3 regions of the Sporosarcina sp. FSL K6-5500 genome follow, and region 2 is predicted to be linked to each of the others. Evidence: riboswitches for the same ligand, from Rfam matches in the RefSeq annotation. Region 2 holds a riboswitch; each other region holds the start of a gene.
What was found. Region 2 has a riboswitch for S-adenosylmethionine ahead of MKX62_RS14765 (methionine ABC transporter ATP-binding protein). Riboswitches for the same ligand answer to the same signal wherever they lie in the genome.

Region 1 (10,986 bases), 840 kb from region 2:
ACGTTTCTCCCGTTGTTCTTTAGGCATGGCGGCATGGGACATCGTTGCAGGATAGGAGAGAATTGATTCAACTCCGCCTAGACTTACTGCGAAAACGGGTATCCGAACGTTTTCAACAAAGGCCTTTGCTGCATCTCTGTTTGGCAAACGGAAAGATAAGACAGCGCCTGGACTTGTCGATTGTTTCGAGTGGATTACGTGTCCTGGATGACTTGCTAACCCTGGATAAAACACCTCTTCTACTAACGGGTGGTCGTTCAAGTACGAGGCTATTTTACTCGCCGATTCGGATGACTGTGTTAAACGGGCACCTAGCGTTTTAATTCCTTGAATTAACGCGTAAGAATCTTGTGCGCCTAGAATAGAGCCGAAAGAGTTTTGAATGAATGCCAATCGATTGCCAAGTTCTTCCCCCTTTGTAACCGCTAGCCCAGCAATGATATCGCTATGCCCCGATAAAAATTTGGTAGCACTATGAACAACGATATCAACTCCAAGATCTAGTGGACGCTGGTAAAGTGGCGACATGAATGTGTTGTCGAGAAACGTCAGACAGTCATTCAATTTTGCAAGGTCAACTATCGCTTCAATATCTGTAATGCCCAAACGCGGGTTGGATGGTGTTTCAATATAGATCACTTTTGTATTTGGACGGATTGCACGTGCGGTTTCATCTACATTCGCTAGATCTACAAAAGTATGGTCGATACCGAATTTCGGTAATACCTCGGTTACGAATCGGTATGTGCCGCCGTAGACATCTTCGGTAACCACGATATGGTCACCCGAAGAAAGGAGCATAAATGTAGCTGAGATGGCAGCCATTCCGGAAGCGAAGGCCAATCCGCGCGAACCGCCTTCTAGTGAGGCAATCGTTTTTTCCAACGCATCCCTCGTTGGATTGCCCGAACGGCTATAATCATACGGCCCGAATGCATCGAAGCTTTCCTGATGGAACGTTGAAGATAAGTAGATAGGAACGTTGACAGCACCTGTTTTTTGTTCGTAATCTCCGCGGGTCGAAGCATGGATAATAGTCGTTTCCAACCGTTCTTTATTCAAACTCATCGTTGTAGCACCCCGCTATTCAAAGTTGCAAACACTTGCTTCAAATCTGCGATCAAATCGTCAGCCTCTTCGACTCCGACAGAGAAACGTAAAAGTCGGTCGCAGACGCCACGTCGTATTCGTTCTTCACGAGGAATATCGGCATGTGTTTGCGTTGCAGGGTAAGTGATGAAACTTTCCACTCCACCAAGACTTTCCGCAAATGTAATGAGCTGCAGATTTTCAAGGAATGGCCCGACCGATTCACTATCGTTCAGCCGAAATGATAGCATTCCACCTTTTCCTGGATAGAGAACGTCCGTAACAAGTGGTTCATCTTTCAAATAATTGACGATTATTTTCGCGTTTTCATCATGCTGTTTCATTCTTAAATGCAGTGTTTTCAGCCCTCTGATGATTAGCCAAGAATCGGAAGGGGAGAGGACTGCGCCGATAGCATTATGGTTGGCGGCAAGTTGTTCGCAAAGTTTTTCACCTTTTGCAACGACAAGTCCCGCGAGGACATCGTTATGTCCACCGATATATTTCGTTGCGCTGTGCATGACAATGTCAGCCCCGAATTCAATCGGTCTCTGGAAATAAGGCGTTAAAAATGTATTGTCAACAATCAACAGTAAATCATGCTTTTGAGCCAGTTCTGCATACTGCCGAATATCAAATTCTTGCATGAGTGGATTGGTCGGTGTTTCTATGAAGAGCGCTTTTGTCTTCGAAGTGATCAACTTTTCGGTCTCGTTCACATCGGCGAAACTCGTATACGTTGTACCGATTGAATAAACGTCGGAATACTGTTCGAGCAAGCGATATGTGCCACCGTAAATATCTTCTGGGACAATCAATTCATCTCCAGGACGGAACAGCGTTAAGATAAGCTGAATCGCCGCCATACCAGAACTGCATGCATACCCTGCATCACCGCTCTCTAAGTTTGCAATTCCATCTTCCAATATGGAGCGGGTTGGATTTTTTGTCCGTGTGTAGTCGTAGCCAGTCGATTGACCGAGCCCCTTATGTTTGTACGCAGTTGATAAATAAATCGGAGGGTTGACAGCGCCCGTCTTCGGATCACTGTTGTTGCCTAATTGGACTAGGATTGTATTCAAACTTTGTTTTGTCATTGTAGTCACCCTTTTCTTTTAGATTACAAAAGGGGACCCTCTATAAGAAGAGGGTCCCCGAAATATCGTAGACTATCTTCTTATCTTCTAGGGAAATGAACACCTAAAGGAATTAGCACCGTACCTGAACAGGCTGGTTGCTGAGACGTCATAGGGCCAATCCCTCGGTCTCTCTTGATAAGAATCAAATTATGGAATTATGTGAAAAGAACAATTTCAATAACTTTATCATGACATGGAAAATAAAACAAGAGCGAATTATTAAAATCTGTCTTTCAGCAGCTGCATCCGTTGATTGAATAGACTTGGATATGATAAAAAGCCAAGCAATACACTTGTCACTGCAGCGGTCGTCAATAATAGGAATATGATGAGCAATTGGAACTGAACCGCTTGGATGGGGTCCGCACCTGCGATGATTTGACCACTCATCATACCTGGAAGTTGAACCAAGCCCATTGTCTTCTGACTTTCGATTGTCGGGATCATGCTTGCCTTGATTGCGTTGATGAGTTGTCTATGAATGGCCTGTTTTGGCGTTCCACCGAGAGAAAGGATGAGTTCGGTTTCATCACGATGCGTTTCAATCTCAGCTGTGAACCGGTTAAGGAATAGGATTGATAGCACCATTGAGTTGCCAATCACCATGCCGCTAATTGAAATGATGTATTGTGCGGTTGGCGGTACGATTTGAAAGCCTAGTAGAATACTCTGGGTTAGTACTTCTACAAAAAGTAATGTGACCGCGATTTTCCAAGTGATTCCCTTGATTGCTTTTCCTTTCTTACGGGTGTTTTGTGTTGCCGCTGCAATCATTAATGTAACCATTAACAAAATGTACAATATGTTTTCAGAATCGAAGACAAATTTAAGAATATAGCCGACCATAAGCAATTGGATAATGGACCGAATTGTCGCAATGATTGTGTCTTTTTCCAAATCTAAACGTAGAGTCTTTGATAGTAGTAAAGGTATGATTACAAATATAAGTGTAATGGATAACGTAAGATAGCTCATTCTACGCCTCCTTGCACAAACTGCTTCACAAATTCATTTGTTGGTGATTTCAATAAGTCACTTTCGCCAGTTTCAATGACTTGACCATTCATTAGAACCCAAGTGTAATCTCCAATTGATAAGGCTTGTTCTAAATTATGTGTTATCCAGATGATGGTTGTGCCATACACCCGGTTAATCTTGACGATTAATTCTTCGATTTCATGTAAAGATGTTCGGTCCAAGGCGGATGTGATTTCATCCAGTAATAGGATTTCAGAGCGGTTGATTAGTGTGCGAGCAATGGATACTTTTTGACGCTGACCACCGGATAATTCATTGGTTTTACGATGTAAAAATTGCACATCTAATCCGACGTCTTCTAGAATTTTAATGGCATCCTGTTCAGGCAATTTTTTACCTTGAAGTTCCATAGGGAGAGCTAAGTTATGATAGACGGTGCCTTTAATCATTGGTGCGCTTTGAAGTGCGATTCCGACATGGCGGCGTAGTTCAACGGGTTCATATGTGGAAATGAGTTTATCGTGAATGAAAATATCTCCTGAAGTAGATGAGATCAGCCCGTTACATAATTTAAGCAATGTTGTTTTTCCTGCTCCAGAAGGGCCGACGAGCGTTGTGATTTTCCCTTCCGGAAAGGAGCCCGTAATATTTTTTAAAATATGTACGTCACCAATGGAATAATTGGCGTCATGAAAGTGTAGGGCGGGTTTATAAAAATTGGACATTACATTCTCTCCTACCAGTTTCTTATTTATAATAATTCTAATCTAGGTAGTTTTGTCATGCAAGGAAAATCTATTGCAATTCCAAAAAATGTTTGTTACTATATCGTTAATCGATATAGCGATAAGCGATATAGTGAGAAGGTGAAAGAATGATAAAACAGCCAGAAAGTTTTTTACCATTGTCGCAGGCAACATATTATATTTTACTGTCCTTAAGGGAAGTACGTCATGGATATGCCATTATGCAGGACGTAGAAAAAATAAGTCAGGGGGAAGTTACAATGGGTCCCGGGACATTATATGGAGCACTAGGAAAATTAGAAAAGCAGAAAATCATTCAAAAAGTAGACATAGATGATGCAGAACGCCGCAAGTATAATCAGCTGACACCCTTAGGTAAAGAAGTGCTTCAGCTTGAGTTTAAGAGGCTTGAATCACTTGTGAAAAACGCCAGGAGCATCATAAAAGAAATGGAGGGCGAAGAAGATGACTGTTAAAAGGTTCAAGATTTTTCTTGCTTCGAGTGTTGATAAAGAAGAGCAGTGGCTGACGGATATGTCACGCCAAGGATTTCATTTTAAAAAGTATGGATTATTTACCTATACCTTCGATGAAAATCCTAATGAATCATATGTCTATCAAATTGATTTCCGGGATGCGAATGAAGTGTATATGCAACTATGTAAAGATGCCGGTTGGCAATATGTAGACAGCGCTCTAAAGCAATTTCATTATTTTCGTACAGAAGCAAATGAGTCAGGGGTAAAAAAGATTTACTCTGATGGTGAGTCAGTAAAAGAAACGTTTCAGCGGATGATGAAATTTTATCTGATATTATTTATAATCTTTTTAACATCGCAAATTGGATTGTTTTTGACGTGGAAAGGTCAGTTGACTCAAATAATTATGACGGTTATCATTATGCTTGTTATTCTTTTGTACTTGTACGTTTTTATTTCCTTGAAGAGAAAAATTGATTTTTATTGACTAATAAATGATGCTTATTTCAGCAAGTACTATTTGAAATTCATTCACCAATCGTCATTACAACCTTGATTGTAACTGCTTTTTTAGCGATATTCTTTTCTATATATATGATTGGATTATCGAATGAAGATAAACCCCCTTGGTAAATAAAGCGAGATGATTTAATGAAAAAGTGGAGGGCAAACAATTTGAGTTTGCCCTTCTATTTTATCTCCAAGGGGAAGTGATTGAATAACCAATCATGAAATTACTTGATCTTAGTAAAGAAAACGCCACAAGTAAAACGTCGCATAGGACTCCCAGTTCTCCCATGGTGCAGCAAGCTTTAAAATTTCTTCTTTCGTCGGCTTTTCTTCTGCTCCTGTCAAATGTTTGATGGCGTTATGAAGTCCGACGTCAGCAATTGGGAATGCATTTGGGAAACGCAAACAGCGCATTAAGACATAGTTTGCGGTCCAGGGCCCAATTCCACGGATTTTGATAAGCATGTTTTCCGCTTCCTTAAAGTTCCCAGTTTCCAATACCTGAGCTTTGGATAGGCTTCCATCTGCGATAAGCTGTGCAACCCCAATCAGGTACTCACATTTTTTTACGGTCATTTTTAATGACGATAAATCCTCGACTGTAAGCTTCGCAATGTACTCTGGTTCAGGGAATATCCAGTATGACTGTCCTTCCCATTCAATCGAATTTCCGAACGTCTCCACAAAGCGCCTTTTCAACGTATATGCGTATGTCAGATTGATTTGCTGTCCAAGAATTCCCCAACATAACGCTTCAAACAGGTCAGGGATTCCGATGTTTCGCAATCCGTAAAACTCACTTACTGCTTGTTGAAGCAATGGATCCCTTTTCGCCATCTCATAATAAGGTTTCAAATCAGTATCGAGATCGAACCAATCACGTACATAATGGACGACCATATCCCGGACGCTATCGTTAGACGGTGTATATTTTTCTATAAACCGAACCAGAAGGTTACCCTCTGTATTTTCGCTGACTTCGACTAATAGAATCTCATTCCCAACTGGAATTGCCTTGATCACTTTACCATCACGGATTTCAAACATACACTCATTGTTTGACCTGGACATATAGCTGATATTTTCTTTGAAATTGAACTCTTTCGGAACGGCTATTATCAAATGATCTTGTTGATTAACTAGCATTTTAAAAATCTCCTCTGCATCTTATCTATATGTTTAGTTGTACCATAATCCCAGGTGGAAAAGTTTCGCTATCTTGCTGTTACGTCCTGAAAAGCATTTATTTTGGAAATAGAGGGGGTATACTTAGGGTAAGAGAAAGAGGTGATTCCGTGAGCGATCATCAACAAGTCAGGCAGTTGACTGACGAACAGTGGCAAGCAATTAGACATAACGACGTAAGGTTTGATGAAATCTTCATTTATGCCGTGAAATCGACGGGTATCTTTTGCCGACCATCTTGCAAATCAAGAGATCCAAAAAAAGAGAATGTCCGTATTTTCAATGATGCGGCGGAAGCGCTAGCGGATGGATTCCGACCTTGCAAACGCTGTAAGCCGGGTGGGCTGCGTTTACCTGATGAAGAATGGACTATCCAAATTGGAGAATATATAAACGAGCATTTTCAGGAGCCATTGACGTTAGAAATACTTGCAGACATGTGCCATGGAAGTCCTTATCACCTACAGCGAACATTTAAAAGAATCACGGGGCTGACGCCTGTTGAATATATCCAAAAGATCAGAATAACGAAAGCGATGTCTGAACTTACTACAACCGATAAATCCATATAAATCCATTGCTGAAATTGGGGTAAGCGTGGGGCTTCGTAATCCGTCCTATTTCATCACGCTATTCAAAATGAAAACTGGACAAACACCAAAACAATATCGAAAACTAGTGAAGGAGGTAGAGGTTAGTGGAGAAGAACAGTAAAAATAACGTGTATTGGACATTACTTAATCACTCACAATGGAATATGTATATAGCTGCGACGACAGAGGGGCTTTGCTATATAGGTACCCCGAATGCACCATTCGGAGAACTGGAAGCGTGGGTGAACAAACGGCTTCCAAGTCATGTTCTGATAGAAGAAGCGGATATCTTACAGCCACACGCAGTTGAGTTAATGGGTTATTTGAAAGAGCGACGCAGGGATTTTGCATTGCCAATCGATCTTCACGGTACTCCTTTTCAACAAATTGTCTGGAAGGCCTTGCAAGAAATTCCGTACGGACGGACTGTTTCATATTCGGAAATTGCAGAACGGATTGAAAAGCCGAATGCGGTACGAGCTGTTGGAACCGCTATTGGTGCCAATCCGGTCTTAATTATTGTTCCTTGTCATCGTGTCATTGCGAAAAGTGGTAAGTTAGGTGGTTTCAGGGCCGGTTTAGAGATGAAAGAGCAACTTCTAGAACTGGAAAGATAGTGTTTCGACATAAAAAAAGACAAGGGAGAAGTTAATCTCACCTTGTCTTTTTGCTTTTTGGAACAGGTATGTGATTCGCAGGTTCTTTATTCGTGACATCAAGTATATCAAGTAGGAAGACAAACACGGGAATACCGATAATGAGTCCCCAGACGCCAAAGAAGTTTTGTGAGAAAATCAGTACGATAAACGTGTAAAAAACGGGTAAATCTGTTTTGGAGGACATCAGTTTTGGATTTAAGATATATGCTTCAATGCCATGAATAATCATAACTGCAATGAGAACATAAACAACTTTCAGGAATCCTCCGATTGTAAAAGCAATTATCGTCAGAGGGACAAGTGAAATGATGACCCCGGCAACGGGAATGAGTCCTAAAAAGAAAATCATAATTCCCAAACCGATTATTTGTGGGAATCCGAGTATGAGTAATACGATCACGGACAATATTGTATTAACAATTGCAATGATAAATTGGGCTTCAATCACTTTTCCGAATGTACGCGTGAACTTTTTACCAAAGAACTCAATTTCGAAGTAAAAGGGAGCAATCTTACTATCTTTAAATTTGTTTGTAAACTCTATTAACCGTGGTTTTTCTAGCAGGAAAAATAAGCTTAATACGAGGGCAAGTATGACTTGAATACTTGTTTTACTAATATCAGAGAAATATTTTAACAAAAATGAAAAACCATTTTCCAAATAGGCTGCAATTTGATTACTAGATATGACGGATTCTAAGTAGGTGAGCAGTACACTATCATGAGGTGTGGAATAGAAGTTTGTAATTCTTACAATAATTTGACTGATTTCCATTGTGATTATAGGCAAATACTTAACAACACCAACTGTCAGTAAGCCAACAATCACTGTATACAGGAGAATGACTAGCAGCTTGCGGTTAAAATGTACACGTTTGAGCGTAAACTCAATAAGTCGATCCAACAAAAAAGCGAAAATGAAGGTAAGCAATATAATATTCATCATACTTTTGACGCTGTAAAGAATTAAAATAATCAAAGCGAAAATAAGAATACGCCGTGGTCCCTTTTTCTCGAAAATGTCTAATAACCCATTCATATGACTTTAGCTCCTTCATAAATAATTACAAGTGAAAACGAGAAATGAGACCTTTCATTGTTAGTATTGCCATGATTTGTAGAGATTATAAATTAGAAAATCTCTTTTAAAAAATAGCTTACGAACGAATATGCAGCACTAGCTGTGAAAAAGGAGTTATACACAGGAAAAGGTTATATCTCCTCAGCTCATGTTTTATTATATTATAGTTGTTGCAATAAATGAAGTTTGAAACATATTTTAATTGATAGGGATGGCTACCCAATGTCCTTTTGAAACCTCGATTAGCTCAGATTGCAATAGTTGATATTTATCCTCCTCAATTTGATCTTCCATTAGCGTTCGTTTTTTCTTCGATTCTATTTTAGGGTCAGGAATTGGAATCGCTGAGAGTAACGATTTTGTATAGGGATGCTGTGGGTTAGAGTACAACTCTTCGCTTTCGGCAAGCTCAACAATTTTCCCCGCATACATAACTGCGACCCGGTCACTAATGTGCTTAACCATAGACAAGTCGTGCGCAATGAACAGGTAGGTGAGTCCAAGCCGATGCTGAAGATCTTCCAGTAATTCCACAATTTGCGACTGGATAGAAACATCGAGTGCGGATAACGGTTCGTCGCATACTATGAAGTCAGGTTCTACGGCAAGTGCACGTGCAATACCAATTCTTTGGCGCTGTCCACCGGAAAATTCATGTGGATAGCGCATTGCATGGGAAGGTTCGAGTCCGACCATAACAAGCAACTCTTCTACCCTCTTTTTTCGTTCCTCTTTATTTTTACTCAACCGATGAATGTCTAATGCTTGACCGATAATATCAAGCACTTTAAAGCGTGGATTAAGTGAAGAGTACGGATCCTGAAAGATCATCTGCATATGGCGCCGCATCGTTTTCATTTCATTTTTCGAAAGCCGGTTAATGGCCATCCCTTGATACAAGACATCTCCGTCTGTCGGTTCGTGAAGGCGCAAAATGGCGCGGCCGGTCGTTGACTTACCTGATCCCGACTCGCCAACAAGACCGAGCGTCTCTCCGGGTTTGATATGAAAACTGATATCGTCCACGGCTTTCACTATATTGCCTTTCCCAACGTCGAAATGCTGCTTTAGTGATTTCACTTCTAGCAGGGGTTTCCCTTTTTCTATACCAATGGTACGTAAAGGAGTGCGTTTAGGCTTCTTTTTCTCGTCAAGGCGAGGAAGGGCATTGAGCAGTTTCTTTGTATAGGAATGTTTTGGGTTATCAAAAATTTCTTCCGTCGTTCCGGTCTCCACAATTTCCCCGTCTTTCATAACAGCGACACGATCACACATGCCGGCAACAACGCCTAGGTCATGGGTAATCAATATGATGGATGTTCCAAAACGTTGCTGCATATCTTTCATCAAATTTAAGATTTGGGCTTGTATTGTCACATCAAGTGCAGTCGTGGGTTCATCCGCAATCAGTAGTGTCGGACGGCAAGCGAGTGCAATCGCAATCATGACGCGCTGCCGCATTCCACCTGAAAACTCGTGCGGATATTGGCTAAAACGATCTTCACTATTACGGATACCTACAAGTTTCAAAAGTTCAATGGTACGGTTTTTCGCATCTCTTTTAGATAAGTTCTGATGTTTAATTAAACTTTCCGCAATTTGTTTACCGATTTGAATTGTTGGATTTAATGAAGTCATCGGATCTTGAAAAATCATACTTATATCGCGACCGCGGATACTCTCCATCTCTTTTTCCGTTTTTTGCACGAGATCTTCACCTTGGAATTCAATCTCTCCATCTTTTAGATATGAAGGGGGAGAGGGGAGGAGGCGCATAATTGAGCGGGCTGTCACGCTTTTTCCACTTCCTGATTCACCTACAATACCAAGCGTCTCACCTTTCTTCACTTCAAAACTGACACCACGGACTGCTTCAAATTCCTTGTCGTGGCCCAAAAACGAGACGCGTAGATCACTTACCTTTAATACTGTTTCCAATAAAAACACCTGCCTATTATCTGAAATTATATTTAACTAAAAATTACATTGACTTAAATAGTTACCGAATCTATACTTTACTATACCAATAGGAATTAAACAATATCGGGAAGGAGGAATTGCTTCAATGGAAGTGAATAAAGAAGCGACATCCTATTTTAGATTATCAGATGTTCTCCGATATACGTTTGGCAAAATGGGAAGACGACCGACTTATAAGTATTTGCTACTAATTTTAGGTTTGCCGGTTCATGTTATTGTATTTCTATTCTATCTGTCGAAAAGAGGAGACAATACATACTCTTCAATTTATGAAGAGGTAAGGGCATCATTGACAGCATCAGGTTATAAAGAAGCGTCGATGCTTGATTTTAAAGAACAATTACTACGGAAACAATCATTCTTCAATAAAGAAGTAAATGAGCGAGAAATAGATAGGCAAGTGGAGGAGCTTGCCGAAGAACAATTTAGAAAAACGCTAACGAAAAAAACAAATCAGCTAGCGGAACAGAAAGGTGTTCAACAAGTTACGTATTCAACTTACTTTCAATCATTGCTTGGAAAACCGTTGTTCTTGCTTGCTTCATTC
Region 2 (10,986 bases):
TGTGCGGATGTATCTGACTCTAAACAAGTGCAGGATATGTTTCAGTATATGGACAACCAGCTAGGAGCAATAGATATTCTTGTCAACAATGCCGGGTTTGCACAGAATGCTCCTATTACAGATTTAACTGATGAGCAGTGGGACAAAATGATAAAGGTTCATCTTTACGGAAACTTTTATAATTGCCGAGAAGCGGCGAAAAGAATGAAGGAAAAAAATAAAGGTAAAATTATTAACATCTCTTCAGATATAGGAAGTCTTGGGTGTGAAGAATTCACCCATTATTCAGCGGCAAAAGGCGGTATTAATGCTTTTACAAAAGCTTTGGCAAGAGAGTTGGCACCGAATATATTGGTCAACGCTGTGGCGCCTAGTGGAACATATACTGGCATCCTCGAAGCTTTCGGTGAAAACTATATCGCGGAAGAGTCAGCGAAATATCCACTAAAGCGCTTGGCTCAACCTGAGGAAATCGCCAAAACTGTGTTATTTTTAGCATCAGAAAATGCGGATTTTTATACAGGTCAAATACTAACTCCAAACGGTGGAGTAGTTATGAACGGATAAAAGATAGATGAGGAGCACTTGAATTGATGAATATCATCGTATTTTGTGTATATTTAGTTTTTATTTATTACATTGGCTATAAAGGATATAAGCGCGTCAAAACTGCTGAAGATTTAATTGTGGCGGGCTGGAGTATGCCGTTATCCGTTGTAACTGGGAGTTTAATTGCCGCGTTATTAGCAGCTCCATTCTTTTTTGCTGCTGTCGGCTCGGGTTATACAAGTGGAGGCTTTGAAGGGTCCGCAACAATGGGCGGCCTAGGTACATGTATGATTTTAGGAGCATTAATCTGGACTAAGCCCCTAAGAAGATTAAGAGGATGGACACTAGCGGACTACTACGGATTGAGATATGGTAGTAAAAGATTAGGAGCATACACGGGAATCGTGATGGCGGTAGCATTTGGTATTTTCAATGCCGCAGCTCTCACTGTTGGGGGTACTTATATTATCCAACAACTTTTCCAAATCGATTTCCTTCCAGCCGCACTATTATTTGTTTCGTTAACGGCACTCTACTCCGTTATTGGAGGCTTATGGGCTGTCGCTTACACCGAAATTGTTCAAGGGGCACTAGCGGTAGCCGGAATCCTCGGGATAACCATATTTGTTTTATTCTATTATCCCGATGTTACATTTAACCCTGATTGGTGGAATGTAAATGAATTATTTAGTAGAGGTGGAGTTGAATTCTGGACACTCTATTTAGTTTTAGCTCTTGGTGATATTCCAGCAGTGGACTTAGGTCAGCGTGTTGCAGCGGCAAAAAGTCCGCGTGTCGCACAGCTGAGTATGATTATTGCAGGTTCAGTAATCATCGCTATTAGTTGGATACCTGGTATGTTAGGGGAAGCTTTTAAATCTATTTATCCGAACAGTTCCAATCCCGAAACATTGATGCTTGTTTTTGCACAAGGCTATTTCCCTCCTATTTTATCTGCTATCTTTTTAACAGCGATGGCGGCGATGGGTATGTCAACTGTTGCGGCATGTTATGTAGCAACCTCAGGAATTGTTACTAAAAATATTTATTTAGATTTTATTAATAAGAATCCTGATCCCAAAAAACTATTGTTTTTTTCCAGAATGGTGATTCTTGCAAGCGCTTTGTTAGGTTTAATCCTGGCTCTAAGTGCTCAAAAAGTTATTGATTTAGCCTATTTAGCGTGGGATGTTGTATTTGTTACATTGTTCTGGCCAATCGTTTTAGGCCCATTTTGGAAGCGGGTAAGTACTCCGGCTGTATGGGCAAGTATATCTGTTGGACTCGTATATTATATTATTACGTCACTTACTCACGTTCCTGGGCCGAAAATTCAATCGGATGGGTTTTTGGGCTTGTTGGGCGAATTGTGGCTAACGCCTGTTTTCTCAGGTGTGATTTTTTCTGGAGTGACAATTATCGTAATAAGTCTATTAATCCCACCTACCCAACACGTTCTTGACATGCATGAAATTGAAAAAAATAAAGAACTTGATCACGTTGGAAGTAAAGAAGAACTAGAAATATTGAATACTTCAAAACAACCAAATATCTGAGTTGGTAACAGGACATGCTTAATTGCGTGTCCTGTTTTTTTGAATTCTATCTACCATATCTGATTAATTTATCAAACATAAATATTTTTTCTAATAGTAATATTGGATTGCAAAAACTTCATATCGTAGCTAGAGGTTTAAAGAATGAAAGTGATCCGCAACGAAAGTCAAGTCCTCCAAAAATAAGTTACGTAAGTTTGGACGTCGTCTAACTGCAAGTGGATGGTAGGCGACCGCTGTTTGGAATCCACGTATATCGTGCCAACTACTCCGCATTGACTTCACTTCGGCTTCAGGATTTTGAAAAAAAGACTGAACGGCTACATTTCCTAAACAAAGAATGAGAGTAGGCTTTTTTTCTGTAAGCTGCTGTTCTAAATGCCTCATACAAATTTGACGTACTAATTCTTTGTCGTATGCTCGAACGGGCTTCCTTTTTAGTATAAAAGTGACATACAGATCATCTATTTTCAAGCCAGCTTCATTTGCAACTTCTTGTAGCGTTTGCCGCGTTCCACAAACAAATGACTCGCCTTCACGATCTTCACGTGCTCCGGGATTGTCAAGAATAATCATAATCGGGGCCGCTGGATTACCTTCACCCCATACCATCCGTGTCCCTTGTTCATAAAGGCCGCATTCCTGGCAATTTACAAGGTGATCAGGGGTTGGCTCCTCCAATAACATTTTTGGACAGAAGACAGGCATTATTTTCAGCTCACTTTGACGTTTATTTGCAAAAAAAAAGAGGAAGCGCCTGTAACAGAAGAACGCAGCCTTAGTACACCACAACCTGTGGCAACATTCTAGGCCCATTTGCAGATTATCCCCAGGGAAGCTTTATAATTTCCAGTGCAATAAGGAGAGCTTTCCACTAACCAATGGATTTCAATCAGAGTCACAGCATATAGGTTAAATGTGGTAGAATTGTTATAATATTTCGATGTTTATTATTTTTATGTGAATGGGGTGTGGGGATGGAGTTTAGACGTTATCAAGATGTGCAAAAATTTGCATTGAAAGCTGAACCTGTTTTAGGTAAAAGGGAAGATGTATACAGTCTTTTTTTCGGTGTATTGCAGGCAATTAAAGCTGGCCGATACGAGAAGCCGTTTATGGCGACGATTGAAGAGGAGGGGCAGGTGCTAGCCTTATTTCAAATGACCTATCCACATCCGTTAAACCTAATTTTTACGGATGAAAGCCGTTTGGAAGAATGTATGGATTTGTTAATAAGAAACCTATTGGAACTTAAAATTGAAATTAGTTCCATCATAGGTTTAAAACCGTGGGCATTCCTCTTCAGTAAGAAATGGGAAGTGAAAACAAGTGTGTATCCTCAATTGATGATGGACCAGGGATTGTATCGATTAGATAATATAGATGAAACACTTGAACACAGTCCAGGCTCTTGGCGTTTGGCAAATACGGATGATTGTTCACTCATTGAGATGTGGTTCAACTTGTTTGAGGAAGATGCAGGACTTCCGCTAACAGCAGTGGAAGATGTGAAAAGTCGAGTTGCATCATTTGTAGCCGAACAGGAAGTATTTTTGTGGGAGGATAATGGCAAAGTAGTTTCCATGATGAAAAAAGCCCGACCGACAAATCATGGCGTAACTGTCTCCCTTGTATTTACACCAAAGGAAGAGCGAAAGAAAGGCTACGCGCGGACGATGGTAGCAGCTGGAACAAAGGAACTTCTAAAAAAATATGATTTTTGTGTGCTTTACACTGATTTGATGAATCCGACAGCAAATAAAATCTACCAAGAGATCGGCTACAAGAGAATTGCAGATTCTATACAGATTGGATTTAGCTTGAAATGAAAAAGGTGTGATCTTTATAGGAAATCTGAATCACATAGTTGATCGAAATTTATATGAAAATATCTGATATGGGAAAAATTAATTCCGAAACTAGAAGATAAATATGACACAAACAATCACAATAACTAGCTGGAAAGTACAGAGAAGAAGGCGTGGCTGGATCCATCATGTGATAAGTCCAAATGATATTCGCTCTTTTCAATGTTTCTAACGAACTAAGAATATTTCATGTCAAAAAAGCCAAGAATAGAAAACTCCTGGCTTTTTTGATATGAAATTCAAATTAAATTATTTTATCGTGAAAAAATATCGAGTTTTTCAATTCGTGCAACTGCTTCTTTTAAACGGTCTTCACTTTCCAATAAGCCAACACGTATATACCCTTCACCATACCTTCCAAAAGCATGGCCCGGTGCTACGGCAATGTCTGCTTTGTCTAATAGTAACTTGGTGAATGATTCGCTTGTATATCCTTCTGGTACAGGTAACCAAGCGAAGAAAGATGCAGCGGGCGCGATGACATCCCAACCGATTCGTTTACATTCGGAAATTAAGACATTCCGGCGGCTTTCGTAAAGTGAAACGAGCTCATCCACACAATCCTGGCTTCCCGATAATGCCTCTGTTGCTGCGCGCTGAATTGCTGGGAATATATCTATGAATAAATGATCCTGCAATAAGCTGATTGCTTCGATAATATCGGCATTACCGATGGCAAAACCGACCCGCCATCCCGCCATATTATACGTTTTTGACAATGTGTACATTTCAATTCCAACTTCTTTTGCACCTTCTGCTTGCAGGAAACTGACAGGTTTCGCACCGTCAAAACCGATTCCACCATAGGCAAAGTCATGCAAAATTGCAATATCATTGTCTTTTGCCAAAGCAATCGTTTCTTCGAAAAATGGAAGTGTGGCTGTTGCGCTTGTTGGGTTATTTGGATAGTTCAAATACATTAATTTTGCTTGCTTCTTTTGTTCATCGGAAAGAGCAGAGTAATCAGGTAAAAAATCGTTTTCTGCAAGTAATGGCATTAAATCGTATTTAATATTGGCTAAGCTTACACTCGATAAATAATCGGGATATCCCGGATCCGGCAATAAAAGTAATTCATCTTCGTTCATAATCGCGAGGGGTAACTCGACCAATCCAGGTTTTGTTCCAAATAGAATCGCTACCTCTGTTTTAGGATCAATATGAACATCGTATTCTCGTTTATAAAAGTCAGCAACAGCCTGTTTTAATTCGGCAGTCCCTCTGAAAGGGGAGTATCCATGTGTTGTTGGATCTTCGACTGCTTCTTGGAGTGCTTTTATAATATGTGGAGGTGTCGGTTGATCGGGATTTCCACGCCCCAAGTTAATAACGTCGCGTCCTTCAGAAAGTGCTTCTTGTACGTTTCGAACAAGTGATGCGAAAAAGTGCGGTGGTAGGTTCTTGAGTCGATTTGATAGTGCCATGTAATAACCTCTCTTCTATGTAATCCAATCTTTATTGTAAAAGAGTAAGATAGTATAAGTTTTTCACTTGGAGCAATGTCTAGACTCCAGCGCTTGTCGGGTCTACCAAGGCGCTTGCGCTTTTCTTATTGTCTAGCTCCAGGAGCCAGCCGCTCGGAGGCCCACAGGAAGTGGGTCACCTAGCCATTGCCGCAGGACGCGGCGTACTTAGGCTAGGTTCCTTGAAAAGCAATCCAGCTATGTGGCAAAGAGCGCCACGTCGTGCCTGCAAGGATGCAGGTATGCAGTCGTTGCGACAGGACGTCGCGCTCTTAGACTGCCTTCCCCTGGATTGACTTATGCCTGTCGCGTCTAGACGGCGCCTTCCGCTTTTCTTATTGTCAGTATACATGGAATGAAATGAAAATGATAATAAATTGTTATATATCAGAACATATTATGTTGACAATCTTATTGAGACATACTAATATGAAACTTATCAATCAAAATAATTACATAATGGTACTTATCAAGAGAGACTGAGGGATAGGCCCGATGACGTCCAGCAACCCCTTGCGTAATGTAAGGAAGGTGCTAACTCCTACAGAGTGAATTTCATTCTGAAAGATGAGCTGAAACCTTTTTATTTTCGGTGCTTCTTTCATATATGAGAGAAGCATTTTTATATGGTCAGACATCTGAGATTTCGTACTTCTATTTATAGAAAGAGGAGAATTGCATGATTCAAATTCAAAACGTATCAAAAGTATACAAAACAAAAGAGAGAATCGTGACTGGTGTTGATAATGTCTCACTCGACATTAACACAGGAGAAATTTTCGGAATCGTAGGTTACTCAGGTGCAGGGAAGAGTTCTCTTATCCGTTGTCTAAATTTGTTGGAAAAACCAACGAGCGGAACGATCTTAGTAGATGGATTAAATTTGATGAAGTTACGGGGGAATAATCTCCGTCAGGCACGTCTGAAAATAGGAATGATTTTTCAACACTTTTATTTAATCAGCCAAAAGACAGTATATGAAAATATAGCATTTGCTTTACGGGCAGCCAAAACGCCTGCCAATAAAATAAACGCTCGGGTAACGGACTTACTAGAAATGGTTGGCCTCTCTGATAAACGGGATGTTTATCCTGCGCAGCTGAGTGGTGGCCAGAAGCAGCGGGTAGGTATTGCCCGAGCACTAGCGAATAATCCTTCAGTGTTACTGTGTGATGAAGCAACATCTGCATTAGATCCAAATACGACGCTATCTATTTTAAGGCTGTTGAAGAAAATAAATAAAGAATTGAAGATTACAATCGTTCTAATAACACATGAGATGAATGTCGTGAAAGAAATTTGTGATCGCATGGCAATTATGCAAGATGGAAAAGTGATTGAAGAAGGACAAGTATATGATATATTTTCAGATCCTCAAGAAGAATTGACGAAAGAATTTATTAGTAGTGTTGTGTCATTTGATGTGCCGTCAATGATTTTGAGCAAGTGCACGGGCAAACTGGTCAAAGTCATGTTTAAAGGTGATGTCGCAGGCGATGGAATTATCTCAGATACTGTGCAGCAATTTACTATACAAGGTAATTTCCTACACGGCTCCATTGAATATATTCAAGAAAGGCCACTCGGTACTTTCCTGATGGAACTAAAAGGCGAGGATGACGAAATAGAAAAGGCAATTGCCTATATGTCATCACGAGCTGCTCAAGTGGAGGTAATTGACAATGGGAATTGATTTACAACACGTTATAGAGTTAATGCCTGATATTACAAAAGCATTTGGGGAAACACTTTATATGATAAGTATTTCTCTCGTTATCGCACTTGTTATTGGGCTTCCGCTAGGGATTTTGCTGTTCACTACCGATAAAGGCTTATTTTTAGAAAATCGGGCATTGAACTCAGTTATTGGCTTTATCGTCAATATGGTCCGTTCTGTGCCGTTTATTATTTTACTCGTCGCGTTAATCCCTTTAACGATTTTAATAGTAGGTACTCCGATTGGCCCTGGGGCTGCTAGTGTTTCATTATCTGCGGCAGCAATCCCTTTTTTCGCAAGAATTGTGGAGACTTCACTAAGAGAGATTGATAAAGGTGTTATCGAAGCTGCAATCGCTGTTGGTGCAACTCCGTGGATGATTATCAAAGATGTACTATTGCCTGAAGCAAAAACAAGTATTATTCAAGGCGTGACACTTACAGTAATTAGTTTAGTCGCCTATTCAGCAATGGCTGGTGTTGTTGGTGGTGGCGGAATCGGGGATTTAGCAATTCGATTCGGCTACTATCGTTACGACAATACAATAATGGTAGTGACCGTGGTGATATTAATACTATTTGTACAAGTAATTCAGTTTGCAGGAGATCGGATTTCAAAAGTAATTGATAAACGATGATGGGGAGAGAGAAAATTATGAAAAAGTTTCTATTAGTTGTATTAGTACTTGTAGTTGGAACCGCACTAGCTGCTTGTGGTGGCAAAGAAAAAGCTTCGGATGAAAAATCTGTGAAAATTGGTGCAACCGCTGGACCATATAGTGATATGTTGAAAAAGGCGATTATTCCTGGACTTGAAGAAAAGGGATATAAAGTTGAACTAATTGAGTTTAGTGATTATATTCAGCCGAACAATGCCCTGGCAAGTGGCGATATTGATGCAAACCTGTTCCAAAACACGACTTATTTAGAAAATGTCGTTAAAGAAACGGAAGCTGAATTATCACCACTTATTATCGTACCAACAGCTCCAATGGGCATTTATTCGAATAAATTTAAGACAATTGAAGCTATTGAGGATGGAGCAAAAGTTACCATTCCAAACGATCCTGTTAATGGAGCCCGCGCCCTTTTAGTGTTACAGGATGAAGGTCTAATTGAATTAGATCCAAATGCAGAAGTGCTAAAAGTATCTGAAAAAGATGTAACAATGAATAAGAAGAACTTGGTGTTTCAGCCAATCGAAGCGGGTCAGCTTCCACGTTCAGTTGACGGTACTGATTTAGCGGCAGTTCCTGGAAACTTTGCCTTGGCTGCAAGTATGAATTTATTAGATGCGCTAGCACTAGAGGACATGCTTGATATATACAGAAACGTAGTTGCAGTAAAAACGGAAAACATTGATAAGCAATTTGCTAAAGATATTATTGAAATAGTAGAATCAGCAGAATTTGAAAAAGTAATTGATTCAGATTTTGAAGGCTTTGGTAAACCAGAGTGGATGAAGTAAAATCTAACTAGCAACGTCAAAAAGCTGACGAGACCATTACGGTTACGTCAGCTTTTTTTGTTCTTCCTGCCTAGGAAATTATAAAATCTGGACAGTGGATAACCTGCGAAAGCTGATATTTCACGTCTAGACTCAAGCGCCTCTGAACAGGCGCTTGCGCTTTTTTTTTATTGTGAAACGTTAGCCGTTTCGTTTGCCTCAATTTCTTCCGTCAACACAACTAGCTGATCAATCAAATCACCGATATAAGCGATTGTGTCACGCAATGGTTTTTCTGTTGTAATATCGACACCTGCCATTTTTGACAGTTCAGCAGGGGATTTTGTACCACCAGCTTTCAATACTTCGAGCCATTCATCGACAGCAGGCTGACCTTCTTCAAGGACACGTTTAGATACTTGAGTGGAGATTGTGAGTCCAGCACTGTATGTGTATGGATACAAGCCCATGTAGTAGTGTGGCTGACGCATCCATGTAAGTTCCGCGCCTTCATTAATCTCCACATCATCTCCCCAGAACTCTTCAAGCACGCCGCGTTTCAAGTTGTTCAATACACCGGCGTTGACACTTCCGCCTGCATCAATGCGTTCATAGACTTTTCGTTGGTAGGCAGCTTCTAGTAAGTGCGTTACAAAGTTATGGTAGTACGTGCGTGCAACGATTGATGAAATGACCCAACGCTTGAATTTCGGATCATTTGAGTTTTCTAATAGGTGGTTAGCCACGAGCATTTCATTCATCGTCGAAGGTGCTTCGATGAAATACAGGGATGGGCGTGCATTGAATACGTTTTGCTCTCGATTTGCATTGTAGAAATGACCCGCATGCCCTAATTCATGAGCTAAGACGAATACATCATTCATACTACCTGTCCATGAAATAAGGATATATGGATGGTTGCCATAAGGGCTGGAACAGAATGCTCCTGTTGATTTACCTTTGTTTTGAGCGAAATCAATCCAACGTTCTTTGTATGAACGATCCACCATCTCCATGTAATCAGTACCCATTATAGCAAGGGCATCATCAATATATTTCTTCGATTCATCTACGGTGATTTTTGGTTCGTATGTTGGATCAAGCGAGATTTTCAAGTCGGCAAACGTCATTTTATCAAGTCCATGGACTTTTTGCAGAAGTTTCGCGTACTTTCGCATATGCGGTGCAAGTTCTTTTGTGATTAAATCAATTTGACGGTCATACATGGATTTATCGACTTCTTGGGTGAATAATAAGTAATCGAAAATCGAATTATACCCTCTTAGGTCAGCTGTTGTTTTTTCCGTTTGTAAATGCATGTCATATGTTTTTGCAGTTGTATGTTGATAGTCTTTTAACTTAGCTGAGAATGCATCGAATGCAGCACGGCGTTTGGCGGTATCCGTTTCGCCCTCCCAGTCACCTTCGAAGGACACATAGCTTAACGGATAACTTTTCCCGTCGACTTCGAAATCATCAAATGCCATATCCACCATTTTTGTCGTGTTATACAAGCCATATGGCCCGGCAAATGTGGAAGAGAAGGCAGCTAAAGTTTTCTCAACTTCAGGATGCAATTGGTACTCTTTTTTGCGAATCAATTTCTCCAAGTAATTTTTAAAATCACCTGACTGTTTCATTGCATCTTCCAAAACATCAATGGGTAATTCAGAAAGTTGACTGTTGACGAATGATAGTTTGCTGTTTATTTTCGCGGCAGTGGAACCAAACTTGCTTGAGCGCATTTGTGCTTCGTCATCCGTTTGGTCTGTACTTGATGACAAACTCGTATACGTGCCAACAGGAACCACTTTTTCATAAACAGCCGCAAAGCCTTCCAATGCCTCTATTACTGATTTAGCATCTCTAATGTTGCCATTGAATTTTTCGGCAAATGCATCGACTTCTTTTACCAATTCAATTATCGCAGCATCATATTCCTCTTCTGTTTTGAAAAGGTCTTGCAGATTCCATGTTTCTTCTGTCTTTACTTCTGAACGCAGCGGCATACTCTTTACCAATCTAATCTCTCCCTTTTATTACGGATGTCGAACTAAATAATAGTATATAGTAGAATAGGGTAAAAGTAAAAAAACAAATCCCTTTTTTGACAACTTTCAGATAGTATGTGTTATTTTTGCTTTTTTGAAAGACGTTCGATTTCATCTGTTAGGATAAAAGCAAGATCATCATTGCCGAAAAGTTGTAGGACATCCAGCATTGTTTCGTTATCAATGTCGATTTCTTCTTCAAATTTAGCTTCCTCAACTATTTTCTTCATCGTCTCATTTTCTTGTTGGTCTGGGTATGCACGGCTATATAACTCATGCGGGTTCACTTCATTATTAGCACACCATTGTACAAACAACCGAATCATTAGCTGCTCA
Region 3 (10,986 bases), 860 kb from region 2:
GCTTCTATTTTTTTCTCTAATCTCTCCACAGCACGATCTAAATGACGCACGTTCGGATTAAAGGCCGCTGCCACAGTAAAGGATGTTTTCTGTTGCAATGACTTTCCAGACTTTGAAATGCCCTCATTGAATTGCTTTATGAGTTGAATCAATTCAAAGGATGTCACATCGAAAACGGATGTTGCTCCGGGGAAATCACCAATTTTCGTAGGGTCCCCCGTAATCGCTAGCAATTCAGTAATACCCAGTGTGTGTAATCCCATGAGATGTGACTGTAATCCAATTAGATTGCGATCTCGGCATGTAATATGGACCAAAGGTGTTGCACCAATCTTTTGTTTAACAAGAGAAGCCATTGAAGCGTTGCAAATTCTTGGCGTCGCTAGGGAATTATCAGCCAGTGTAATGGCATCCACGCCTGCATCCTTTAACGCCTGAGCCCCCTCAAAGAACTTGCCCGTGTTTAAATGTTTGGGCGCATCAAGTTCAACAATTATCGAATGTCTTTTTCTCACTGTTTCAAGCAATGTTGGGGGTTGAGATTCCTTCAATTCAGACTCCACAACCTCTGTCTTTACCTCCTTCTTCTTAACAAGCTTTTCTTGAATTGGTTCCCGAATTGTAAGTCCTTTCACTAGGGCCCTAATATGTTCTGGCGTCGTCCCACAACATCCTCCTATTAAACTAACTCCTGCCTTCCGAAAACTCAGTGCGAACTTCTCGAAATATTCAGGCTCATTTTCGTAAAAAAGTTTCCCATCCTTATATCCTGGATAACTAGCATTCGGATACACCGAAAGTAAAGCACGCTTCATCAACGGCACAGTTTCTAGAGACTTCAGCATATGGTGAGGGCCAAGGCGACAGTTAATGCCTACTATATCTGCACCTAAATCCTCCAACTGCTGTAAGGCATCTATGAGCTCTATCCCATTTTGGAGCACCCCCGCCTCATGCATTGAAACATTCGTAATAATCGGGATATCTGTCTCCTCACGTGCAATTTTGAGCACGGTTGTTAATTCATCAAAATCGTAATAAGTTTCTAAAAGTAGGCCGTCCACTCCCTCAAGAAGTAAGCAATATAGTTGTTCCCTAAAACTGCGCTTGATTTCATCCTTTGTTCCAATGGATGTTCGAGATCCATGAATACCCCCGATAGTTCCAAGGACGAACGTATTTTTACCCGCTGCTTTTTTCGCAATTTGAACTGCGGCTTTATTTATCTTTTTTACACTGTCCTCTAACCCATGACGTGCTAACTTGATATAATTCGCACCATACGTATTAGTTTGAATAATATCCGCACCTGCCTCTATATAGGCTTGGTGGATGCGAAGCACTTGATCTGGATGTGTCAAGTTCAGCTCTTCAAAACAAAGATCCACACCGTGTGAATAAAGTAGAGTTCCCATTGCACCATCACCGATCAAAATTCGTTCTTTCATAGTATCTAGTAAATTCACGACTATCACTTGCTCCTTTCACTTTCCCAAAGTCCCGTTCCGGAAACTCTCTTCATCATTCTTCAAAATATGTTACTTAATGGGAAAATTAGTTAAAATAAAAAGAGCCTCTTCCTATGTTGAATAAAGGAAGTAGACTCTAAATCTGAATAAGTCTTCTCCTCATCTACCAAGTCGTGTTATCAACTTGCTGGAATTAGCACCATGCCATAAAATGGCGGTTGCTGAGGTGTCATCGGGCCAGTCCCTATACCTCTCTAGATAAGAAAAACTATTAAATTGGATTTGCTTAGTTACGTTATTACAGACTTTACATCATTGTTGGAAAATTAGCAACACCTTTTTGGAAAGTAATTAATTTATTTCACAGATTCAGACTATTGCTTGCCACTTTAAACAACATAGTTGCTAAACAGCCTTTCGCCATCCTTCATTTAAATTCTTACGTCCCTCTTAGCTTAAATAGGTCAATCAAGGTACCAATAAGTCACTTCTGTCAATTGATCCTTTTCCAGAATTGATTGCGTAACCCGCCGCTCTTGCTCCCCCATCCTAAGTGAGCTAAATGCACATAATAATAATATTAATAATGAGTCCATTAACCACTGTCCCCTCTGTAACCCTGCATATAATAAACTATAAGAACAATAACGAACGACCCGTTTACTCAGTTGTTGTTCCCATCAAATTGAAGGGAGGTCATTGACTTGAAAACTTCCTTGGGCATCTGGATTGGTTGGTTAGCAATAATTTTAGCGGCTATAGGGTTCTTTTATGCTCCTTATTGGTTAGGTGGTGGCGCACTCGTTTTAGGCTTAGTCTGTTTAGCTTCTCCACAAAAAGCATTGGCATGGATTTCAATCCTGCTTGGAGCCATCGTATTATTAATCACGATGTTCCAGTAGCCGGATAATTAATGATACTTCAAGGTATGTTTGGGCTCCTACCATACATACCTTTTTTATTTAATTTGTATGCTTACGATTTACTAGTTAGTTTTTTTGCAGTTCGGCCACAGCTGAACAGTAAATTATGTATAAAAAAACAGCCCAGTGAAGCGAGTAAATATCGCATCATCGGGCTGTTTTCTGTTTTCATCTTTTTATTATTTCATTCCATTTAAATTACTTTTTCAAGAAATACTCCTCAATATCATCCAGCATTAAGTTCGCTGCTAATACACCACCAGCAGTGTTCCAAATGATGTCATTTACTTGTGAGACGTTTCCACTTTTCGCGACATTTAGATTTTTAAATAATGGATCCTCAATCCAGTCGTTTGTAAGCTTCGTTGCTTCGTTATCTCCAGTTTCATAAGTGAAGTAAAAGAGCACATCGCCATCCATAGCTGGAATACGTTCTTTCGTGAGGCCTTTTTCAGCAAAATCGTCCACATCTTGTCCATCTGCGCGCGCAAATCCAAGTTGATCTAGAATCACACCCGAGAAGGAATCTTTATGGTAAATGCGTACATCTCCCGCCATAAAGCGAACCATTGATATTTTTTTATTTGTTTGATCCCCTAATTCAGTCTTGATTGTTTCAACGCGATTATTGTATGCACCTAATACCTCGTTACCTTTTTCTTCTTGATTTACTGCTTTCGCATATAATTTAAAGTTTTCCTGCCAATCCCCGCGAAGCGTTTCTGCAAAAACAGTTGGGGCAATTTTGCTTAACTGTTCGTAAACTGCTTCGTGACGCATTTTATTCCCAATGATCAGATCTGGTTTTAAAGATGCTATCTTTTCTAAACTTGGTTCTGATTCAATACCCACAGATTCAGTACCTGTCATGTCCATATGATCATACCAAATTTTCTCAGCGGGTGATTGAACTGCACCTACAGGTTGAATTCCCATTGATAGAAGGGCTTCAGCACCTTCGTTTGTTAAGATTACAATGCGTTTTGGTGTTCCTTTTACATCTGTACTTCCCATTGCATGATCGACAGTATATGTTTCTACATCAGCTGGTTGTGCACTTTCACCTGAATCTTTTGACTCCTTAGTAGCCCCACAAGCCGCTAATACAAGAATACTCATAATAAGTATGAGGGATGATATTTTTCGCATGTACATTATTTCCTCCTGTTAATTGAGAATGAAAATCATTTACACTTAGTATGCTATATGCTAATATATTTCATGTCAACAGTGAATTGAAAATAATTCTCAATGAAGTGAGGAAGTCATGATACATACATCAAGGGGTAAGTGGATTGCTCTTATCGTAAGTAGTTTAGTTTTCATTCTTTGTTTTTTTTCTAGTATTGTATACGGCTATACAGATACAAGCTGGTCCACTGCCTTTTCCGCATTTAAAGAAAATGACGGATCAACTGAACATCTTGTCATTCAAAATGTACGCTTACCACGTGCATTAATTGCTGCAGCTGTTGGAGCTTGTTTAGCCACTTCAGGTGCAATTATGCAATCCATAACGAAAAATCCATTAGCCTCTCCAAGTATTCTAGGTATTAATGCTGGTGCTGTTTTCTTTGTCGTAATTGGGGTTGTGTTCTTCCAAGTGCAAAGCCTTCAATCTTATATGATGTTCGGATTAGTCGGAGCGGCCGTTTCCTTCGGGATTGTCTTTGTTTTAAGTAGTATTGGCAGAGAAGGGTTAACGCCAATGAAGCTTATATTAGCAGGAGCAGCAGTTTCCGCTTTATTCTCATCCATGACACAAGGATTCCTAACAATTAACGAAACAGCACTCGATCAAGTATTATTTTGGCTCGCAGGTTCCGTAGCCAATCGGCCTATCGGTCTATTAATTACAGGATTGCCTTATATGGTGATTGGATTGCTGGTAGCCTTTGTTTTGGCGAAGCAAATGAACCTACTAGCAATGGGTGACGATGTTGCGTCTGGATTAGGTCAGAATGTAGTGCTATTAAAATTTGTTTTTTCTCTTATTGTAGTTGTATTAGCAGGTATTTCTGTAGCAATTGCGGGTCCTATCGGCTTCATCGGAATCATTATTCCTCATATCGTTCGATCATTCATCGGGATCCAACACCAGTGGGTATTTCCATTTTGTGCATTATACGGTGGAATTCTCTTACTCGTATCTGATATTGCAGCCCGATACATTATAATGCCCAAGGAAGTGCCGGTTGGAGTCATGACTGCATTAATCGGTGTTCCATTCTTTATTTATGTGGCAAGAAGGAGATTTGGGGCATGAAAAATAAAGTGACAGTTCGAATAGGAAATGTTGCTTCGTTTATTTTAGATAAGAAATCTTTGTTTACAACGATGATTGCAACGTTGCTTTTAGGGTTAGTAGCTATTCTATCGATGAGTTCTGGTGAGTTTTTCATTTCACCTTTAAATGTCTTAAAAGTTATTTTGGGTATTGGTGAGTCTTTTGATCAAACGATTATCTTTGAATTTCGGCTACCTCGTATTATGATGGCCATTTTAGTTGGAATCGGCTTAGCGACAGCGGGCGCCATTTTGCAAAGTGTATCTAGAAATCCTCTTGGTTCCCCAGATATCATTGGGATTACGGCAGGAGCTTCATTTGCAGTTGTATTATTTCTAGCATTGTTTTCAAATGAAAGTAATGCGCTAACAGTGAGTCAAGATTGGATGCCGTTATTTGCTTTCGGTGGTGCGATGATTACAGCCGCGATTGTGTTCACGTTATCTTGGAAAAACGGCATTGCCCCCTTCCGAATGTTACTTATAGGGATTGGAATTTCAGCATTTATGCATGCTGGAACAACCGTACTTATGCTTGTTGGACCAATCCATCAGGCGAGCCAAGCGAATATTTGGATCACTGGAAGTATCTACGGTTCAAATTGGACTGAAGTTCGAATGATTGCGATATGGATTACTATTCTTTTTTTCATCACGCTTGCCATGACGAGGGAAATGAACGTTTTAGAACTTGGTGATGATTTGGCGAAAAGTGCTGGATCCCCAGTTCAAAAGAACCGAATTATTTTCCTTTTACTTTGTGCCGCCTTGACGGGTGCCTCCGTTTCTTTTGCCGGCGGTATTGGGTTTGTTGGGTTAATCGCACCACATATTGCAAAAAGAATTGTCGGCCCTACCTTTGGTTCAATGGTAGGTTTATCCGCAATCATTGGAGCAATTCTCGTTGTTGTTGCAGACTGGATTGCTCGTGTTGCCTTTGCACCGATTGAAGTGCCTGCAGGTGTATGGACAGCCGTAATAGGGGCACCTTACTTTATCTATTTGCTTATCAAACAAAGAAGTCGATAGAAAGAGGACAAGTAAGTTTAGACAATTTCCAAATAACGCATACGACGATTCTGCACATAGATCATGTCGCTTTCCATGTTAAAGATTTTTTTATTCCCATGACAAGACAAGACACTTTAGTAGATATGAAAGAAGTTCTAGATAATTCAAATCTAGCTGTCACTAACTCTATATTCGGAAAACGTATTGGTTTGTTGGCAGCGATTTTCACCTATGCCTATTTCCAGTCTGGAATAAAATACAGAGTGCGCTAGAATTGTGGCAATGGTCCCTGGAGGCTACATGGGATGTTTGGGGCTAGCGGACTTCACGTTTTTGTTTTTGGCTCCACCATCTCTTCTTCGTTCAATAGGGCAGCTTTGATATGCAATAAACAATAAAAAATGATCTTTCGTAAGTTCAATGTGAACTCATGAAAGATCATTTTTTATTACTTAATTAAAGATGGAAATGACATGCCCTACAACTTTTCTCAAACCTAATTAATAGTCTTTTTTTTCTCCGAAATAATCGTTTCAAGCACCGTCCGTGTTACATTTTTTCTTTTAGGGTCAAACTTTTTTGTTACTCTTTACTTAAGCTTCTCTGATAATCTGCGATGCTTGTGTATTCCTTTTCCAATACTCTGGATAAATTAATGAATATCGGTAATAGTTTTCTATATTCTTGCACATTAGAATCCATAGGTGTGTGCTTATAAGTACTGCCAATCATTTCAGATACCACGTCAAATGATTCAATTTCCCCCGTAGCGTAAAGCCCTAAGATGCAAGCACCTAGACATGAACTTTCATAACTTTCCGGGACAATTACTTCCAAATCGAATATGTCGGCCATCATTTGGCGCCATAAATCAGACCTTGCAAAGCCACCAGTTGCTTGAATTCGGATAACTGGTTCATCCATGACTTCAATTAGTGCTAAAAATACTGTGTACAGATTATAAATCACACCTTCAAGAGCCGCCCGAATCATATGTTCTTTTTTATGTGTCATTGTTAAACCGAAAAATGAGCCGCGCACGTCAGGATTCCACAACGGTGCACGTTCACCCGCTAGGTATGGATGAAATAACAATCCATCAGATCCCGGTCTTACACGTTCAGCAATCTTCGTTAACACTTCATATGGATCAATCCCTAGTCTTTTTGCTGTTTCTACTTCTGATGATGCAAATTCATCTCTAATCCATCGAAGTACCATTCCACCATTGTTTACTGGCCCACCAATGACCCAATGTTTCTCAGTTAATGCATAGCAAAATATCCGTCCTTTCTCATCGGTTTGAGGACGGTCAATGACTGTTCGGATTGCACCACTTGTCCCAATCGTTACCGCTACTTCACCCTTACCAATTGCATTCACACCTATATTAGAAAGCACTCCATCACTTGCGCCAATGACAAATACAGTTTGTGGATCAATGCCAAGCTTACTCGCTATTCCTACGTTACAATTATTAAAAATCTCGGTTGTCGGTACAAGTTCAGATAGCTGCTCCGGCGTGACACCCGCTATCTCCAATGCTTCTTCATCCCAATTCAATCTTTCCAGATTCATCATCCCCATTGCTGAAGCCAAAGAATGATCTACAACATACCGACCAAATAATTTCTTGAAAATATATTCTTTAATGCCTATATATTTTTTAGCCTTTGTCGCTATTTCAGGACGATCATGCACAATCCAAGCAATTTTACTTAAAGGGGACATTGGGTGAATAGGTGTTCCAGTCCGTTTGTATACCTCATGCCCATTTAACTCTTCTTTTATTTTACGTGTCCAAGCTTCACTTCGATTATCTGCCCAGGTGATACACTGCGTTAGGGGCTCATCATTTTCATCCATTACAATAACGCTATGCATCGCACTACTAAATGAAATGAACAATAACTTTTCCGAAGAGATTTGAGATTTCCCCATTATGGTTGAAATTGCTTGTAATACAGCTTGATATATTTCCTCTGGATTCTGTTCAGCTGTCGAAATATCTGGTGTGTAAAGAGGATAACCGATATTCTCCTGTTGAATAATTTCACCTTTTTCTGTAAATAGAACTGCTTTAGTACTCGTTGTACCAATATCTACACCTAGCATATAGTTCGTCATAGTTATCGCTCCCTTCCTTTTTCGAGCATTTGTTGGGACATCCAAAGGTCTGCCACTTTATCTTGAACATCATCAAAGTTTTGATGCAATGCTTGAATCATGATATCTCTATCCTTTATTTTTATGGCTTCAATGTAGATTTCATGATTTTTCAATACACGTGAAAAATCATCGTATTTCTTCTCTAAACGCATTCGCATCGATAAAAGTATTAAACTTTCCATCACAGGTTTCGTATTATTCCAAATCAACATGATGTATGAATGGTCAATTGAACGAATAATCGTTTCATGAAATAAAACATCTTGATAAGAAAATTCATCTGCATCTCCGTATTTAATGGCGACTTCCATCAATTCAAGTATTTTACTTAGTTCTTTCACTAATTCACTTGTATCTATTTTAACAATCCGTTCATAAACGAAGGTTTCTATCAGTAAACGAACATCGTAAATTTCCTCGATATCCTTCTCGGTTAACCCAACTACAACCGCTCCCATTCTTTCTAATCGAATAATATTTTCTGATGCCAATACTTTTAGTGCTTCCCGGATAGGAGAACGACTTACTTCAAATTCCAACGCTAATTTATTTTCCGATAAAACAGTACCCTTTTCTATCATGCCAGAAATAATCCGCATTCTAAGCTCGCACGCTAAACGCGCTCCCATGGAAGCGTTCGCAATCCATTTTTCAGGATATAGTAATTCCTTGTATTCACTCATGATTTCACTTCCCCACTTGCTGCCCGATATACTTGTATACAAGTATGATAGGTCAATTGTGACGAAATGTAAACGCTTAGATTAAGGATTAACAAAGGGGTTCATTTTTTTTGCGGGTGTTACTTTTACAAAAGACGGATTAGTGATAGCTTAATAGTCGCTATGTCCATACTCTATAATAGAACATAACAAAAAAGGCTCAGAACTTTTCGAGAAAAGGTTGAGCCTTATGGGTAATCCTATTGAGTTTCAGGTAAATATAGAACACCAAAATGCAATCTACTTTACTCGCTACCATCCTATTACACACCAATAATCGTCAAAATTCTTTTAAAACCCTCCCCTCTATACTAAAAATCTTTATTCCGTCAATTTCATCAGTAAGTTGATCTAATTTCTGTTCCAAATTATTAACAACAAGCAACTTCGCATCTAATTTCTCTTCGTAATCCAACGTTTTGGCTACTACCTCTTTTATTTGATGGTCTAAGTAGATAAGTGTTTCAGTATCAATAGTAGGTGTAGAAGAATGATAGTCCATCCCTGCTTGACTATCATTCTTCTGGTTCAATTTTATTTCTAGCATTGTAAAAGCTTCATTATGCTTTTCATGTTGTTCTTTTAAATCCGCTATTTCATGCTGGAGTTTTCCTATAGCAGTATTTTTTTCTTCTAGTTCTTTTAGTAATCGCCGTCTCACCTTTTCGAACTGGGTATGCTCTTTGTTGGCTATGGCTAACTTCTCCAGTTGCGTGTGTACTTGTTTATTTTCTCCTTGAATGAGATCCACGAGCTTATATTCAAGCTGCTCTATAGTCGTTTTATTAGTTAGATTTTTTTCTTCTATTGCAATAGCATCAATGTGCTTTTCATGTTGTTCTTTTAAATTCACTATTTCATGTTGGAGTTTTCCAATAGTCGTATTTTTTTCTTCTAGTTCTAGTAGGTATTGTTGTCTCACTTTTTCGAACTGGGTATGCTCTTTATTAGCTATGGCTAACTTCTCCAGTTGCGAGTGTACTTGTTTATTTTCTTCTTGAATGAGATCAACAAGCTTATATTCGAGCTGAGCTATAATCGTTTTATTAGTTAGATTTTTTTCTTCTATTGCAACAGCCACAGTATGCTTTTCATTTTGTTCTTTTAAATTCGATATTTCCTGTTGGAGTTTTCCTATACTATTATTTTTTTCTTCTATTTCTATTAGTAATCGTTGTCTCACTTTCTCGGACTGGGTATGCTCTTTGTTGGCTATGTCTAACTTCTCCAGTTGCGAGTGTACTTGTTTATTTGCTTCTTGAATGAGATCAACAAGCTTATATTCGAGCTGCTCTATAGTCGTTTTATTAGTTAGACTTTTTTCTTCTATTGCAACAGCCACAGTATGCTTTTCATTTTGTTCTTTTAAATTCGATATTTCATGTTGGAGTTTTCCTATAGTATTATTTTTTTCTTCTATTTCTATTAGTAATCGTTGTCTCACTTTCTCGGACTGGGTGCGCTCTTTGTTGGCTATGTCTAACTTCTCCAGTTGGGAGTGTACTTGTTTATTTGTTTCTTGAATGAGATCACCAAGCTTGTATTCGAGCTGTTCTATAGTCGTTTTATTATTAGCAAGTTTTTTATGAAGAGATGTAACTTGCCTGTCATGTTTTTTGTATCTATGTTGATCGGTATTAGCTCCGTCTTTCAATTTATTAATAACTTCAGCTAGCTGTTTGCTAATTGGTAGTAGATCTGTTTTTGTTTTCTGAAAGGAATCAATAGAAGTGATGTATCTTTTCCCTTGTAATCCTTGCAATTGGACAGATCCTTTATAATCGATAGCCCTTTTTTCAAATTCTTGATTTAACTTAACTAACTCCTCAGCCAGTTCTTTTTTTTCGTTAGTCAATTGTATATTTTCTTGCTCAAGGTTTTCTACTAATGAATAGTGATAGCTATCTTGATACTTTTTAACTTCGTATTTATATTTAGCTAATTCCGCCTTTAAAAAGATGATTATTTGTTGAAGTTGTAAGGGATCGTTATTTTTGACGTTCTCACTATTCACGTCATTCCCTCCTATCGCAGCTATTTTCCAAGCAAAAGGCTGTATCAAATGAATTTAGATTCTTTCTTTAAGTAGAGTGATGATTTCCTCAAAGTCCTCTTTGTTGGCCATAATTGCCTGTTCAAGTTCCTCTAAAATCTTCACGTCAGAATCTCCTTTTGCCTCTTTATCAGGCCGACGCTCACCATTCATCAACATATACATAATCAACATATTCAATGTGCTTTTCTCTAAATAGACAAAACTATTGTTGTTTTCCTGTTTATCTTCTGTTTGTTCGTTAAACTGATCTTTCATAATTTGACGTATTATATGCTTCATTATTAATTCTATTTCATCTGTTTTACTCATTCTCTACCCCCTCTACACGTACAGTCCCATTGAGATTGATG

Region 1: linked by a shared signal. The riboswitch ahead of MKX62_RS10525 (methionine biosynthesis PLP-dependent protein) and the one ahead of MKX62_RS14765 (methionine ABC transporter ATP-binding protein) in region 2 are both predicted to bind S-adenosylmethionine.
Region 3: linked by a shared signal. The riboswitch ahead of MKX62_RS10465 (bifunctional homocysteine S-methyltransferase/methylenetetrahydrofolate reductase) and the one ahead of MKX62_RS14765 (methionine ABC transporter ATP-binding protein) in region 2 are both predicted to bind S-adenosylmethionine.

The regions. Positions count from the first base shown of each region.
Region 1 covers NZ_JBBOTP010000001.1:2,227,586-2,238,571, forward strand. The annotation lists gene metC (cystathionine beta-lyase) at 1-1,068, opposite strand, end outside; gene MKX62_RS10525 (methionine biosynthesis PLP-dependent protein) at 1,065-2,186, opposite strand; SAM riboswitch class I at 2,264-2,370, opposite strand; gene MKX62_RS10530 (ABC transporter permease) at 2,448-3,203, opposite strand; gene MKX62_RS10535 (ABC transporter ATP-binding protein) at 3,200-3,931, opposite strand; gene MKX62_RS10540 (PadR family transcriptional regulator) at 4,081-4,428, shown strand; gene MKX62_RS10545 (DUF2812 domain-containing protein) at 4,418-4,918, shown strand; gene MKX62_RS10550 (DNA-3-methyladenine glycosylase family protein) at 5,176-6,087, opposite strand; partial or broken gene MKX62_RS10555 (bifunctional transcriptional activator/DNA repair enzyme AdaA) at 6,207-6,840, shown strand; gene MKX62_RS10560 (methylated-DNA--[protein]-cysteine S-methyltransferase) at 6,824-7,336, shown strand; gene MKX62_RS10565 (AI-2E family transporter) at 7,374-8,417, opposite strand; gene MKX62_RS10570 (ABC transporter ATP-binding protein) at 8,658-10,397, opposite strand; gene MKX62_RS10575 (ABC transporter permease) at 10,525-10,986, shown strand, end outside.
Region 2 covers NZ_JBBOTP010000001.1:3,063,575-3,074,560, forward strand. The annotation lists gene MKX62_RS14740 (SDR family NAD(P)-dependent oxidoreductase) at 1-567, shown strand, start outside; gene MKX62_RS14745 (sodium:solute symporter family protein) at 594-2,105, shown strand; gene MKX62_RS14750 (uracil-DNA glycosylase) at 2,235-2,813, opposite strand; gene MKX62_RS14755 (GNAT family N-acetyltransferase) at 3,083-3,934, shown strand; gene MKX62_RS14760 (pyridoxal phosphate-dependent aminotransferase) at 4,228-5,397, opposite strand; SAM riboswitch class I at 5,900-6,010, shown strand; gene MKX62_RS14765 (methionine ABC transporter ATP-binding protein) at 6,116-7,129, shown strand; gene MKX62_RS14770 (methionine ABC transporter permease) at 7,119-7,790, shown strand; gene MKX62_RS14775 (MetQ/NlpA family ABC transporter substrate-binding protein) at 7,808-8,620, shown strand; gene pepF (oligoendopeptidase F) at 8,788-10,620, opposite strand; gene MKX62_RS14785 (hypothetical protein) at 10,731-10,986, opposite strand, start outside.
Region 3 covers NZ_JBBOTP010000001.1:2,206,388-2,217,373, reverse strand. The annotation lists gene MKX62_RS10465 (bifunctional homocysteine S-methyltransferase/methylenetetrahydrofolate reductase) at 1-1,466, opposite strand, end outside; SAM riboswitch class I at 1,626-1,734, opposite strand; gene MKX62_RS10460 (hypothetical protein) at 2,174-2,371, shown strand; gene MKX62_RS10455 (ABC transporter substrate-binding protein) at 2,591-3,547, opposite strand; gene MKX62_RS10450 (FecCD family ABC transporter permease) at 3,660-4,658, shown strand; gene MKX62_RS10445 (FecCD family ABC transporter permease) at 4,655-5,707, shown strand; gene gntK (gluconokinase) at 6,272-7,816, opposite strand; gene MKX62_RS10435 (GntR family transcriptional regulator) at 7,819-8,541, opposite strand; gene MKX62_RS10430 (hypothetical protein) at 8,861-10,594, opposite strand; gene MKX62_RS10425 (hypothetical protein) at 10,649-10,945, opposite strand; gene MKX62_RS10420 (hypothetical protein) at 10,938-10,986, opposite strand, start outside.